Regions from separate parts of the Lysinibacillus sp. UBA5994 genome, predicted to be linked through region 2. Evidence: riboswitches for the same ligand, from Rfam matches in the RefSeq annotation. Region 2 holds a riboswitch; the other holds the start of a gene.

Evidence for each region. Region 2 has a riboswitch for cobalamin ahead of B3D98_RS02205 (ABC transporter substrate-binding protein). Riboswitches for the same ligand answer to the same signal wherever they lie in the genome.
Region 1: it holds a riboswitch for cobalamin, as region 2 does, so the genes downstream of both, B3D98_RS16965 (energy-coupling factor ABC transporter permease) here and B3D98_RS02205 (ABC transporter substrate-binding protein) in region 2, are expected to answer to the same signal.

Annotation. Positions count from the first base shown of each region.
Region 1 covers NZ_DJAU01000056.1:143,633-149,025, reverse strand. The annotation lists gene B3D98_RS16980 (sirohydrochlorin chelatase) at 1-939, opposite strand, end outside; gene cobJ (precorrin-3B C(17)-methyltransferase) at 954-2,621, opposite strand; gene B3D98_RS16970 ((2Fe-2S) ferredoxin domain-containing protein) at 2,626-2,997, opposite strand; cobalamin riboswitch at 3,144-3,325, opposite strand; cobalamin riboswitch at 3,577-3,761, shown strand; gene B3D98_RS16965 (energy-coupling factor ABC transporter permease) at 3,911-4,657, shown strand; gene B3D98_RS16960 (energy-coupling factor ABC transporter substrate-binding protein) at 4,661-4,933, shown strand; gene cbiQ (cobalt ECF transporter T component CbiQ) at 4,939-5,393, shown strand, end outside.
Region 2 covers NZ_DJAU01000007.1:13,612-19,004, forward strand. The annotation lists gene B3D98_RS02195 (adenosylcobinamide amidohydrolase) at 1-5, opposite strand, end outside; gene B3D98_RS02200 (FecCD family ABC transporter permease) at 2-1,003, opposite strand; gene B3D98_RS02205 (ABC transporter substrate-binding protein) at 1,000-1,968, opposite strand; cobalamin riboswitch at 2,105-2,287, opposite strand; gene B3D98_RS02210 (acyl-CoA dehydrogenase family protein) at 2,345-4,012, opposite strand; gene B3D98_RS02215 (class I adenylate-forming enzyme family protein) at 4,014-5,393, opposite strand, start outside.

The DNA.
Region 1 (5,393 bases), on a different contig from region 2:
CTCCTCTTCATGATGATGGTGATGGTCATGGTCATGATGGTCATGCCCATGATCGTGATCGTGATGGTCGTGATGATGATGCGCATGTCCATGATCGTGATCGTGATCATGATGGTGATGATGATGTGCATGTCCATGTACTGCCGCATAGGCGCGATAATCTTCTAGATCTTGCATACCTGTTGATGTACCGTTGATTGCCTGTTCAATACGCTCTAATAAAACATTTTGTAACCGTTCATGGTAGCCAAAATAGTTAGCAATTTGAATATCACAATCTGGATAAAGTTCATTAAACTTCTCACACATGCCATGCATGCGTTCCATCAAAATGCCTGTGAATAAAAAGTATGGTAACATGATGATTTTTTTTGCACCTAGTTTGACACAACGTTCAATTCCTTCTTCAACTCGTGGATCTGTGACACCCATAAAAGCACTTTCTACGTATTTCACAGGTAGTTTTTCCCATAAAAGTCGCGTAATTTTATAAAAATCACCATTAGCAGATGGATCACTGCCACCTCGTGCAATCAATAAAATCGCTGTGTCTTCCTGCTCTTGTTCTGAATTAAAGCCAATTTCAGCTAGGCGATCTTGTAAAATGGCAAAGATTTCATCATGGATACCAATTGTTTGACCATATGTGAAGGTAATCGCTGGATAATGCTCACGCGCATGCTCGATTTCCGCTGGAATATGCAGCTTTGAATGGCCTGCATGCAGTAAAATGATTGGAATTACATGTACCTCTGTAGCTCCCTTTTTCACACAGTTTGTAATACCTTCTTCGATGTTAGGTGAAGCAAATTCAAGGAAACAAGTTTCCACTAAAAATTGTTCATCAATACGCGGTGTCATTTGTTCGATAAATGTACGAACCTCATCATTTCCTGCTGCTAAACGGCTCCCATGGCCGACAAATAAAATAGCTTTCATCTCTCTACTCCTTACTAGTCGCCGCACGGAGCTGGCTCTACTTTTATTTTGGAAGACATATCTTGATACGTAAAATGCAGTATCTTTTTCACACGTTTAAAATATTTAAACAAGCGTTCATTTGGATGAGCATTTGCTTTATATTCTTCAATAATATCTGTAATGAGTGGAATCAGTTGCTCAGGCTCCAGCCCTTCTACAACAGGCTGTGCTGCGTGTGCTGTACGACCGACTGGTTTTGCTCCAATAAAGACATCGAATTTACTTTTGCGGTAGACGATGCCAATATCATCAAATACAGCCCGATAACAGGCCATACCACAGCCATTAAAGCCAATATTTAATGTCTTCGGTAAGGACATACCGCCTAGTTTTTCTTGTATTTCCTCTGCATATGGTATTGAATCAGCCTTTTCACCGTAGCAAAAATCACAAGCCTTCAGTGATAACACATCACCAATCGGGGCTAATAAAAACCCTACTTCCTGTAATTTCTCTGTGATCTGTTCAGGGGCAGTCGTTGGTATTTTCAAATGAATTTGATGATCTGGTGTGTATTCCATCGTCCCCTCATCCCCAACGACCTCCGCTAACGTCATCATTTGCTGGGGAGTAAAAAACTTATTGGCTACACCAGGACTTACTGCTAATTCAAAAATAGATTCTATTTTTTGCTGTACAAGCTTCGGTGTTACTTTGACTGCGCTTGTCCCTTTTACCATTGCAAGTGCCGCTGTAGCCATTTCAAGAGCTGTTTTTTTAGGCTTTGGCGTAGCGGCAATACTGGGTTTATTAAAGCGCCCTGCATTAGGGTCAGCCGTAAAGTCATTTCGCGCTGTTCCCGTCTCTTGGTTCATTGCCCAAGGTTCATTTTCTTCGCGTAAACGTTGATGTGGACGTAATGGCTGTTTCTCTTCACCCAGGGTATATTTACGTTGGTAACCGCGGGGCGTAATCATCTTATTGTCATAGAAAAATGTTGACGAATTCCCGATAATGACAGTTGTCAACATACCAATATCATGTTCTAGCATTTCTGCTAGTGTTGTCATGGTCACTTCTTGACGCTCTCGATAGGCACTTTTCACAAGCCCTACTGGTGTGTCTGGCGAACGATATTCTAAGAGTATTCGTTGAGCCTCGACAATTTGTCTTGTTCGACGTCCACTTTTAGGATTGTATAAAGCAATGACAAAGTCCGCCATTGCAGCTGCCTCGACACGCTTTGCAATTAAATTCCAAGGTGTTAGATGGTCACTCAAACTGATTGTACAAGCATCGTGCATAATAGGTGCACCAAGTATGCTAGCGCATGAATTAATCGCAGAAATCCCAGGAACAATTTCAACTTCAATTCCTGTTGCTTCTGTCCAGCCTAGCTCAATTAACACCTCATAGACTAATCCTGCCATGCCATAGACGCCTGCATCACCACTCGAAATTACTGAGACGATGCTCCCTGCTTCAGCTTGACGAACGGCTTCCTGTGCACGCGACACTTCTTCTGTCATGCCTGTACTAACAATCGATTTTGCACTTACTAAATCTTGAATCAGCTCTACATAGGTTTTATAGCCTATAATCATATCACTTTGTTGTAAAGCCTCTACTGCACGTGTCGTAATATGCTTAAAATCTCCAGGTCCAAAGCCTACTACGAAAATTTTTCCTTTTTGCGCCATGTTGTTACCCCTCTTTCACCTTTTCGATCCCTTTAATGGCAGTTGTTTGAGCAGTACGCTGTAATGTACCTTCACGAAGTGTAAAGACATGTTCGTTGTATAAGGATTCATGATGTAAATCTTGTACTAGTGTTCTAGCATGCTCTGTTGATGGCACACGATACCAGTTTCCTTGAGGATAAGCGATTACCACACAAGCATCCTTGCAGCGTCCATTACAGCGCGTTCTTGTCGTATGTATTTCCTGATCGAGTGCTTGCCGCTGTATCTCATCTCGAATGGCTAAGGTAATTTCCTCCCCATCCTTTTTCATGCAGCTACTGCCATTGCAAATAAAGAGATGTGTTTTCATCCCCTCTAAATTCCAAGTTGTCATCTTCTGTCTCCCCTCATTTGCTTTTTGGAAAAAGAAAAACCTTTACTCTATAACGAAGAGTAAAGGTTTTGTAGAAGCCAAATAAAAACGAATAGAATGAAATACAGGTACCCGCTTTCGCTTCAACTTCTCCCTCCGAAAAGTTTGCATGCACAATCAAATAAGCAGGTTTCCTGACTTAAGCTTCATTTTACTGTCGCACCTTCCCAAGTTTGCACCAGTGGCTTTGCGATTTCATCAGCTATTACAGTAGCGGGGGCTGTATTGGATTTTCACCAATTTCCCTATTATCTCGAGCTATTCGAGCACTTATTGACGTTTTATATGAAATTTTTAGTAGAATTTTAAATAGAAAACTGTCTTTATCATATCTTATTATTTTAAAATTTCAATATTTCTTTAAAAATTTATGACAAATTTATCAATTTTGAATGGAACTAGGTATGAAATTTATACAATCTATATAATTTGCGCACAAAATTTTATCAGAATATTCACCGTTGACCTTTAATTTAAAAAATTTCATAAAAGGTATAGCATATTTATGGAAATTCATGTTACACTTTGTCGTGAAATCTCACAATTTGAATGTTTTTCGGTGCAAAGTGCTTGTCATTTTGCTTAAAAGGGAAGCCGGTTTGAGTCCGGCGCGGTCCCGCCACTGTAATAGGGAGCTTTATAGAATATGTCACTGTCCAACGGATGGGAAGACCTATAAAGCATTGAACTAGAGCCAGGAGACCTGCCGAAAAATAAGTGATCGTTTCAACCTACGAGGATAGGTGTGCGGCTTAGCAGATGAGACTGTTATTTGCTTTTTTAGCTATGCACTTTTCCACCTAAGGAGAAGTGCTTTTTTTAATTACGCACGCAATATTCTAAAAATCTATTAATTAGTTAGGAGGAAAGCTTTTTGAAATTATCATGGTGGAAACTTAGTTATTTTTTACTGGCCTTTTTAATCGTGCCAAAACGTGCCTTTGCCATGCATATCATGGAAGGTTTTTTACCAATCGAATGGGCTATTTTTTGGTGGGTGATCTCTATCCCATTTATCATTCTAGGATTGCGTTCTATTCGAAAAACCATTGATGAAAATCCTGAAACCAAAATGCTTTTGGGGCTTTCAGGAGCCTTTGCCTTTGTGCTATCCGCCCTAAAAATCCCTTCAGTTACAGGTAGTTGCTCTCACCCAACTGGTGTAGGACTTGGGACAGTACTCTTTGGCCCTCTAGCAATGAGTGTAATTGGAACAATCGTTTTATTATTTCAATCTTTATTATTAGCTCATGGAGGAATTACAACTTTAGGGGCTAATGCCTTTTCTATGGCTATTGTTGGTCCTTTTATTGCTTACTTTGTCTTTAAAGGGGCTCAAAAAGTAGGGTTGTCATTTTCACTAGCCATATTCTTTGCAGCTATGCTTGGTGATTTAGGTACATACATTGTGACTTCTGTACAACTAGCACTAGCCTTTCCTTCAGAGGTTGGAGGCTTTATGGCATCCTTTACAAAGTTTGCAGGTATTTTTGCCTTAACTCAAATTCCTTTAGCAGTGAGTGAAGGAATTTTAACGGTCATTGTGATGAATTTCTTGAAAAAATACAATGTTAGCGAATTAAAAACGTTACGTGTTTTCTCAACAAAGGAGGCACATTAACAAATGAAAAAAAATTTATTGTTATTAGCAATTGTTGTGTTGTTAGCCATCATTCCCTTATTCATACAAAAAGGTGCTGAATTTGGTGGTGCTGATGGAGAAGCAGAAGCAGCTATTGGTGAAATTAATGCGGAATATGAACCATGGTTTGAAAGTCTATGGGAGCCACCAAGTGGTGAAATCGAAAGCTTATTATTCGTGCTACAGGCAGCTATAGGAGCTGGCTTTATTGGCTACTTCATCGGCTATATGCGTGGCAAACACAAAGAAGGTTAACCATTATGTTACTCATTGATAAGTATGCCTATCTGAATAAGCTAGCGTCCGTTCATCCGCTAGAAAAAATGATATTTTCACTTGGACTACTTCTCATAACGCTCATCATGAGAGATGAACGACTTTCACTCATTACATTTTTTGTAATGAGTGCTTTTATCATTTTAGGTGCAAAAATTCCGCTTGCATACTACGGCAAATTATTATTGCTACCTAGCTTTTTCTTATTAACAAGTCTCGTATCTATTTTACTTTCCTTTACATCATCAACGAATACACTCCCTGCCCATATTTGGTCGTTTACATTTAGGAATTGGACTGTCTTTATTGGGAATGCAAGTGTGTTAGCAGCGCAACAGCTGTTCTTTATTGTCCTTGGTAGCATTAGTTGTTTATACTTTTTAATTCTAACCACTTCCGTACAAGGAATATGTTATGTGCTACGACAATGGCGACTCCC
Region 2 (5,393 bases):
ATCATGCCCGTACCCCCTTGCTTCTTCGCTGCTTATAAAAAATATAGGAGAAAACAGGTGCTCCAATAAATGCCGTAATAACACCAATTGGTAGCTCTCTTGGCACAATGATTGTTCGTGCTACTAAGTCGCAAATAATGAGTAATGTTGCACCATTGAAAAAAGATAATGGTAATAAGTGGCGATGATCAGAACCCCAAATCATCCTTGTCATATGCGGCACTACTAATCCTACAAAGCCAATTGTGCCAGAAACTGCTACAGCTGCTCCAGTTAGCATAGAGCCACCTGTTAATATCAAATATTTACTGCGCTTTACATTAACACCTAAATGTTTTGCTCGCTCTTCACCATACAACAAGACATTTAATTCTCGTCTTTGTGTCCATAGCATTATTGAACCTACAATCACAAATGGAATGATCATTTGGACATATGGCCAACCACGCATCGAAACAGAACCAAGTAGCCAGCCTATTACCTGACGTAATTCTTCACCAGATAAGGCAATCATTAATGAAATGAGGGAACCTAAAAATGAACTAAAAATAACACCTGTTAATATCAACGTTTCCATTTTTAATGAGCGGTCTACGAGTCTAGCAAAGCTCATAACAACTACCATCGTAATGATAGCACCAATCATACTGAAGATTGGCAGCGCATACAAACCGACAACAGGTATAGAAATACTAAAAAAGATCGTTAAAACAGCACCAACAGAAGCCCCTGATGAAACCCCTAGTGTATATGGATCTGCTAATGGATTTTTTAATAAACCTTGGAAAGCTGCTCCAGCAATAGCTAGAGATGCGCCTACTAGTCCCGCTAATAACACACGAGGTAAACGAATTTTCCAAAAGATATTGGCGGCTGTTTCATCAACCGCCTTATTCCACAATACTTCTAATGGAATATGAACCGAGCCTATCGCTACGCCACACCAGATGCTAATAAGAAGAAGCGTACATGTTAATGTATAGGCTAGTGCTATTTTTTTCACTTAAATACCTCAGGATAGATTGCTTTTGCTAATTCTTCTAGACCTTCAGCTAAACGTGGCCCTTGACGACTTGTCGTACTTTCATCTACCTGCACAATCGCATTATTTTTTACGGCATTAATCGTATCAAAGCCTGCACGTTTTGGTATTTTCGTTAAAATATCTGGTACATAATGATATGTCACCACGATGACATCTGGATTTTTTGCGATAATTTGTTCTGCATCAATTTTATACCAATTATCGCCATCTACAGCTACATTGTCTGCATTGATCATTTCAAGCATCGCGTTCATAAATGTACCATTGCCAGCTGTATAAATATCTGGCTCATCTGATGCTTCAACTAACACTTTTTTGGGTTCAACATCCTTGACTTTAGACAAAACTTCTTCTACTTTTGCCTTCATATTAGCGACAATTTTTTCTGCCTCTGGTAATTTCCCTGTAGCACGTCCAAGTTGCTCAATTGTTGTATATGTTTCATTAAAGTCTTGTGCATTTTTTACAACAAATACTTTCAAACCTGCTGATTCAAGCTGTGCAATAGCCTCTTCTGAAAGAGACATGCTAGATTCGTGTGAAAAAACGATATCTGGTTTTAAGGCAATAATTTTTTCAATATCGTATTCCATACCCCCAACCTTATCCTTCTCAGCTGCCTCTGGCGGATAATCGTCGTTGTCCGTAACACCAACTATTTCATCATTTAAACCTAGTCCAAAAAGGATTTCAGTATTACTCGGAATGAGTGAAACAATTTTCTCAGGAGGTGCTTCAAGTGTAATGTCCTTACCAAGGGCATCTGTTATCGTCATTGGGAATGTTGCTTCATCCACCTGTGCTGTTTCTTGCTGTGTTTGCTGCTCGTTAGATGGTTTGTTATCTTTTGCTTCCTGCCCACAAGCAGCTAGCAAGCCTACTGCTAAAAATGCTGATAATCCTATTTTCCAAAATTTCTTCATGTGAATCCTCCTTCGTTGATCCGTGCGACATTTCGCTTTACTCTACATCAAAATAAAACCCCTCATCTTTGATCGATGAGGGGGCAAAATCGCACCAAAAAACTGATACAAAATCCACCACCCTATCCTCGTAGGTTGTCATGTCGTTATAAAGGCAGGTCTCCTGGCTAGTGCTACTTGCGATTTTTCAAGCCTTCCCGAAATCTTCAGTGGCATCATTTGAAAAAACTCACACTTACAGTGGCGGGACCGCATCGGAATTACACCGATTTCCCTTTTCACTTTACTTAAGTAAAGAACCTTTATAATATTCAGTTGATTTCATTATACATGAAAATGAAAAAAGTCGCCTCCATTCAAGACGACTCCCCGGCCATTATACAATTTCAGAAAAGTATTGGACTGTTTTCATTTGAGCACCCATTTCTCTTAATGACCATGTCTGTTCTAAATAAACGTCTGCTAGTTTTTCATATTTCCCACCAAATTTATGTGCCCACTCAACCGCTATGACACTTTCATAAAGGTGAGCCATTTTTTCCGCCATACCTTTAGCTTCAAAAGTTTTCGTTGCCTCGTCTAAAGCGCTAAAAATTTGCAGTTTCACAGACATATTCGCCAATTGTTCTTTAACGATTTGTACTAGTGAGCTGTCAGCTAATTTGTCTAATCGTTCCTCCATCTCCTGTACAAACAGTTCATGAGCATGAAACTTATCTACTAAACGAATGAGTTCTAAGGCCAAAATATTAGCCGTCCCTTCCCACACCGTTAACACTTGGGCGTCTCTTAATAAGCGGGGCGTTACAAAGTCTTCTATATAGCCATTACCTCCGTGTAATTCAATTGCCTCACTAGCATAATGAACAGCTTGCTCTGCTGTTTCCTTTTTCATAATGGCAATATATAAACGATTCATAATAAGATCTTGCTGAGTTCCCTGTCCACTTGTCACTTTATCGTATAATTGGATAAGGTCAAAAACTGTCGCTACTTCCACGTGCAACTTAGCTGCAAATTTCCCTAAAGTATCCTGAATCATAGGGTACTGTGTTAAGGGCTTGCCAAATGCATGTCGATTGCTTACATAATGTTTTGCCTCTAAGAAGCCGCGACGCATAATACCAATTGAAGCGACTGCATTACAAATTCTAGAGAGATTTAGTGCTTCTAGCATATAATAAATCCCTTTATTTTGCTCCCCTACAACATAGGCAAGTGTACCATCAAATTCTACCTCACCAGAGGGAACTGCCCGAACGCCTAGCTTATCTTTCAGTCGGCGAATACGTAGATGATTTGTTGTTCCATCTTCTTTGCGCCAAGGAACTGCAAACAATGTTAAGCCTTTGGAACCTGCTGGCGCACCTTCTAGACGTGCCAATACCATCGCTACACCACACATGCCCGCATTTGATGCAAAATATTTTTCACCATATAGACGATAAGCAGTGCCATCCATTCTCGCCTCCACCACATTTGCACCTACGTCAGAGCCCCCTTGACGTTCTGTTAAAAAGGTCGCACCTTCATATAAATCTGTGTCACCTGTTGCACACACATGTGGTAAAAAACGCTGCTTTACCTCTTCATCTGCATAATGATCTAATAGATAGGCAGTTGCCATTGTCAATGTTACCGGACAATAAAAACCGGGCTCTGCATGTGATAGCAAATAACCTTGTGCAAAGCTATAAACATAATTCCCCTTGTGTCCTAGCTGCGGAATATGCTTGTGTACATAGCCTACAATCCCAGTATTATATGTCTCTTCAATCGTTTTTTTATAGCCATCATTAACCCAAACCTCCGATATCTCTTCACCATAGGCATCATATCTTTGAAGGCGAGGCTCACCCTGTCGATCTGTATGCTTTGCCCTCGTATCAATATCACCTGCACATAGCTCACCAAAATCTGTTAACTCTCGTTGGGCATAGGATAAAAACTCTTTATCTAACATCATTTCTACTATTTTTTGAAGCGTGTCATCTTCAGTAAAAAAGTTCGTAGTACGCATTGCTTCTTGTTGTAATACTTTCATGCTATCTCACCTCTTGCCCCTTTAAATTTTGTTTTAATATTTTGCCTGATGCATTGCGTGGTAGCGCTTCTACTTTTTCAAAAATACGTGGTATTTTAAACTTTGCAAGATGCTCCTCTAAATAAGCTTTCAAAGATTCCTCATGGATGTCTTGTTTAGCAGAATACACCGCCTTTACAGTTTCCCCCCATTGCGGATGTGGTACACCAATTACCGCAACCTCGAATATACCTTCAAAGCTCAATAAACAATCTTCAATTTCTTTCGGATAAATGTTGACACCTCCCGAAATAATGACATCCTTTTTACGATCTACGATCCAAATAAAACCATCTTCATCCTTGCGAGCTAGATCTCCTGTTTTTAACCAACCATCAATAAAGGCTTCATTAGTAGCTACTTCATCCTTATAGTAGCCAAGCATGTTGCCCTCACCCAACAAGACAATTTCCCCTACTTCGCCTACATTTACATCTTCTCCACTGTCATTCACAATACGCAACTCTGTACCAAGTGGCGCCCGCTGACCAATACTTCCTGCCTTTGCTTCATGCTCCTTGCCAAATAATAATGAACCACTTGGCCCTGCCTCTGTTAATCCATATACACAAGTCAAATTATTTGTGCGGAATGCCTGCTGAATGAACCGAACCTCACTTTGAGATAACGGTGCCCCACCATAGACCCACCATTTCATAGAAGACAAATCTGCCGAATGTAGCCTTGGCAGTTGTGCCGTTAATAAATAAGCAACAGGTGCACCAAAGAAATGTGTTGTTTTCTCCTTTTCAATGGAATCAATGAATAAATCGGGTGTAAAAGTTGGTGTTAATACATTTGTTGAGCCTACCAATACACCCGCCATTAAAAATAAATGTAATGGTGCAGAGTGTGTTAATGGCATCATAAGCAAAATACGGCTCTCAGACTTTACCTCCATTTCAACAGCTATCATTTGCGCCACTGTTAAAATATTACGGTAGCTAAATAACACACCCTTTGGTTTTCCTGTCGTGCCAGATGTATATAAAATCGTGGAAGGGTCATCCTCTTGTAACTGACAATCAATTGTTTGTGTACTAGCATTTTGAAGCATTGATTCATACTGATGCCATCCCACTTTTTCTTGACCTGTTTTAATTTTTAACGGAATACCGGCTAGCTGTTCAACTGCTGCAAAAATAACCTCATGTACGACAATTGCCTTTGCCTCGGCATGCTGCGCCACGTACTCTACTTCTTGCAATGTAAACTTCGCATTGACTGGCACAACGATCGCTCCAATACGCTGAATAGCAAAGTAACTGACAACAAACTCTAAAACGTTTGGCATAAAAATTAAAACCTTATCTCCCTGCTTTACTCCCTGCTCTAGTAAAGC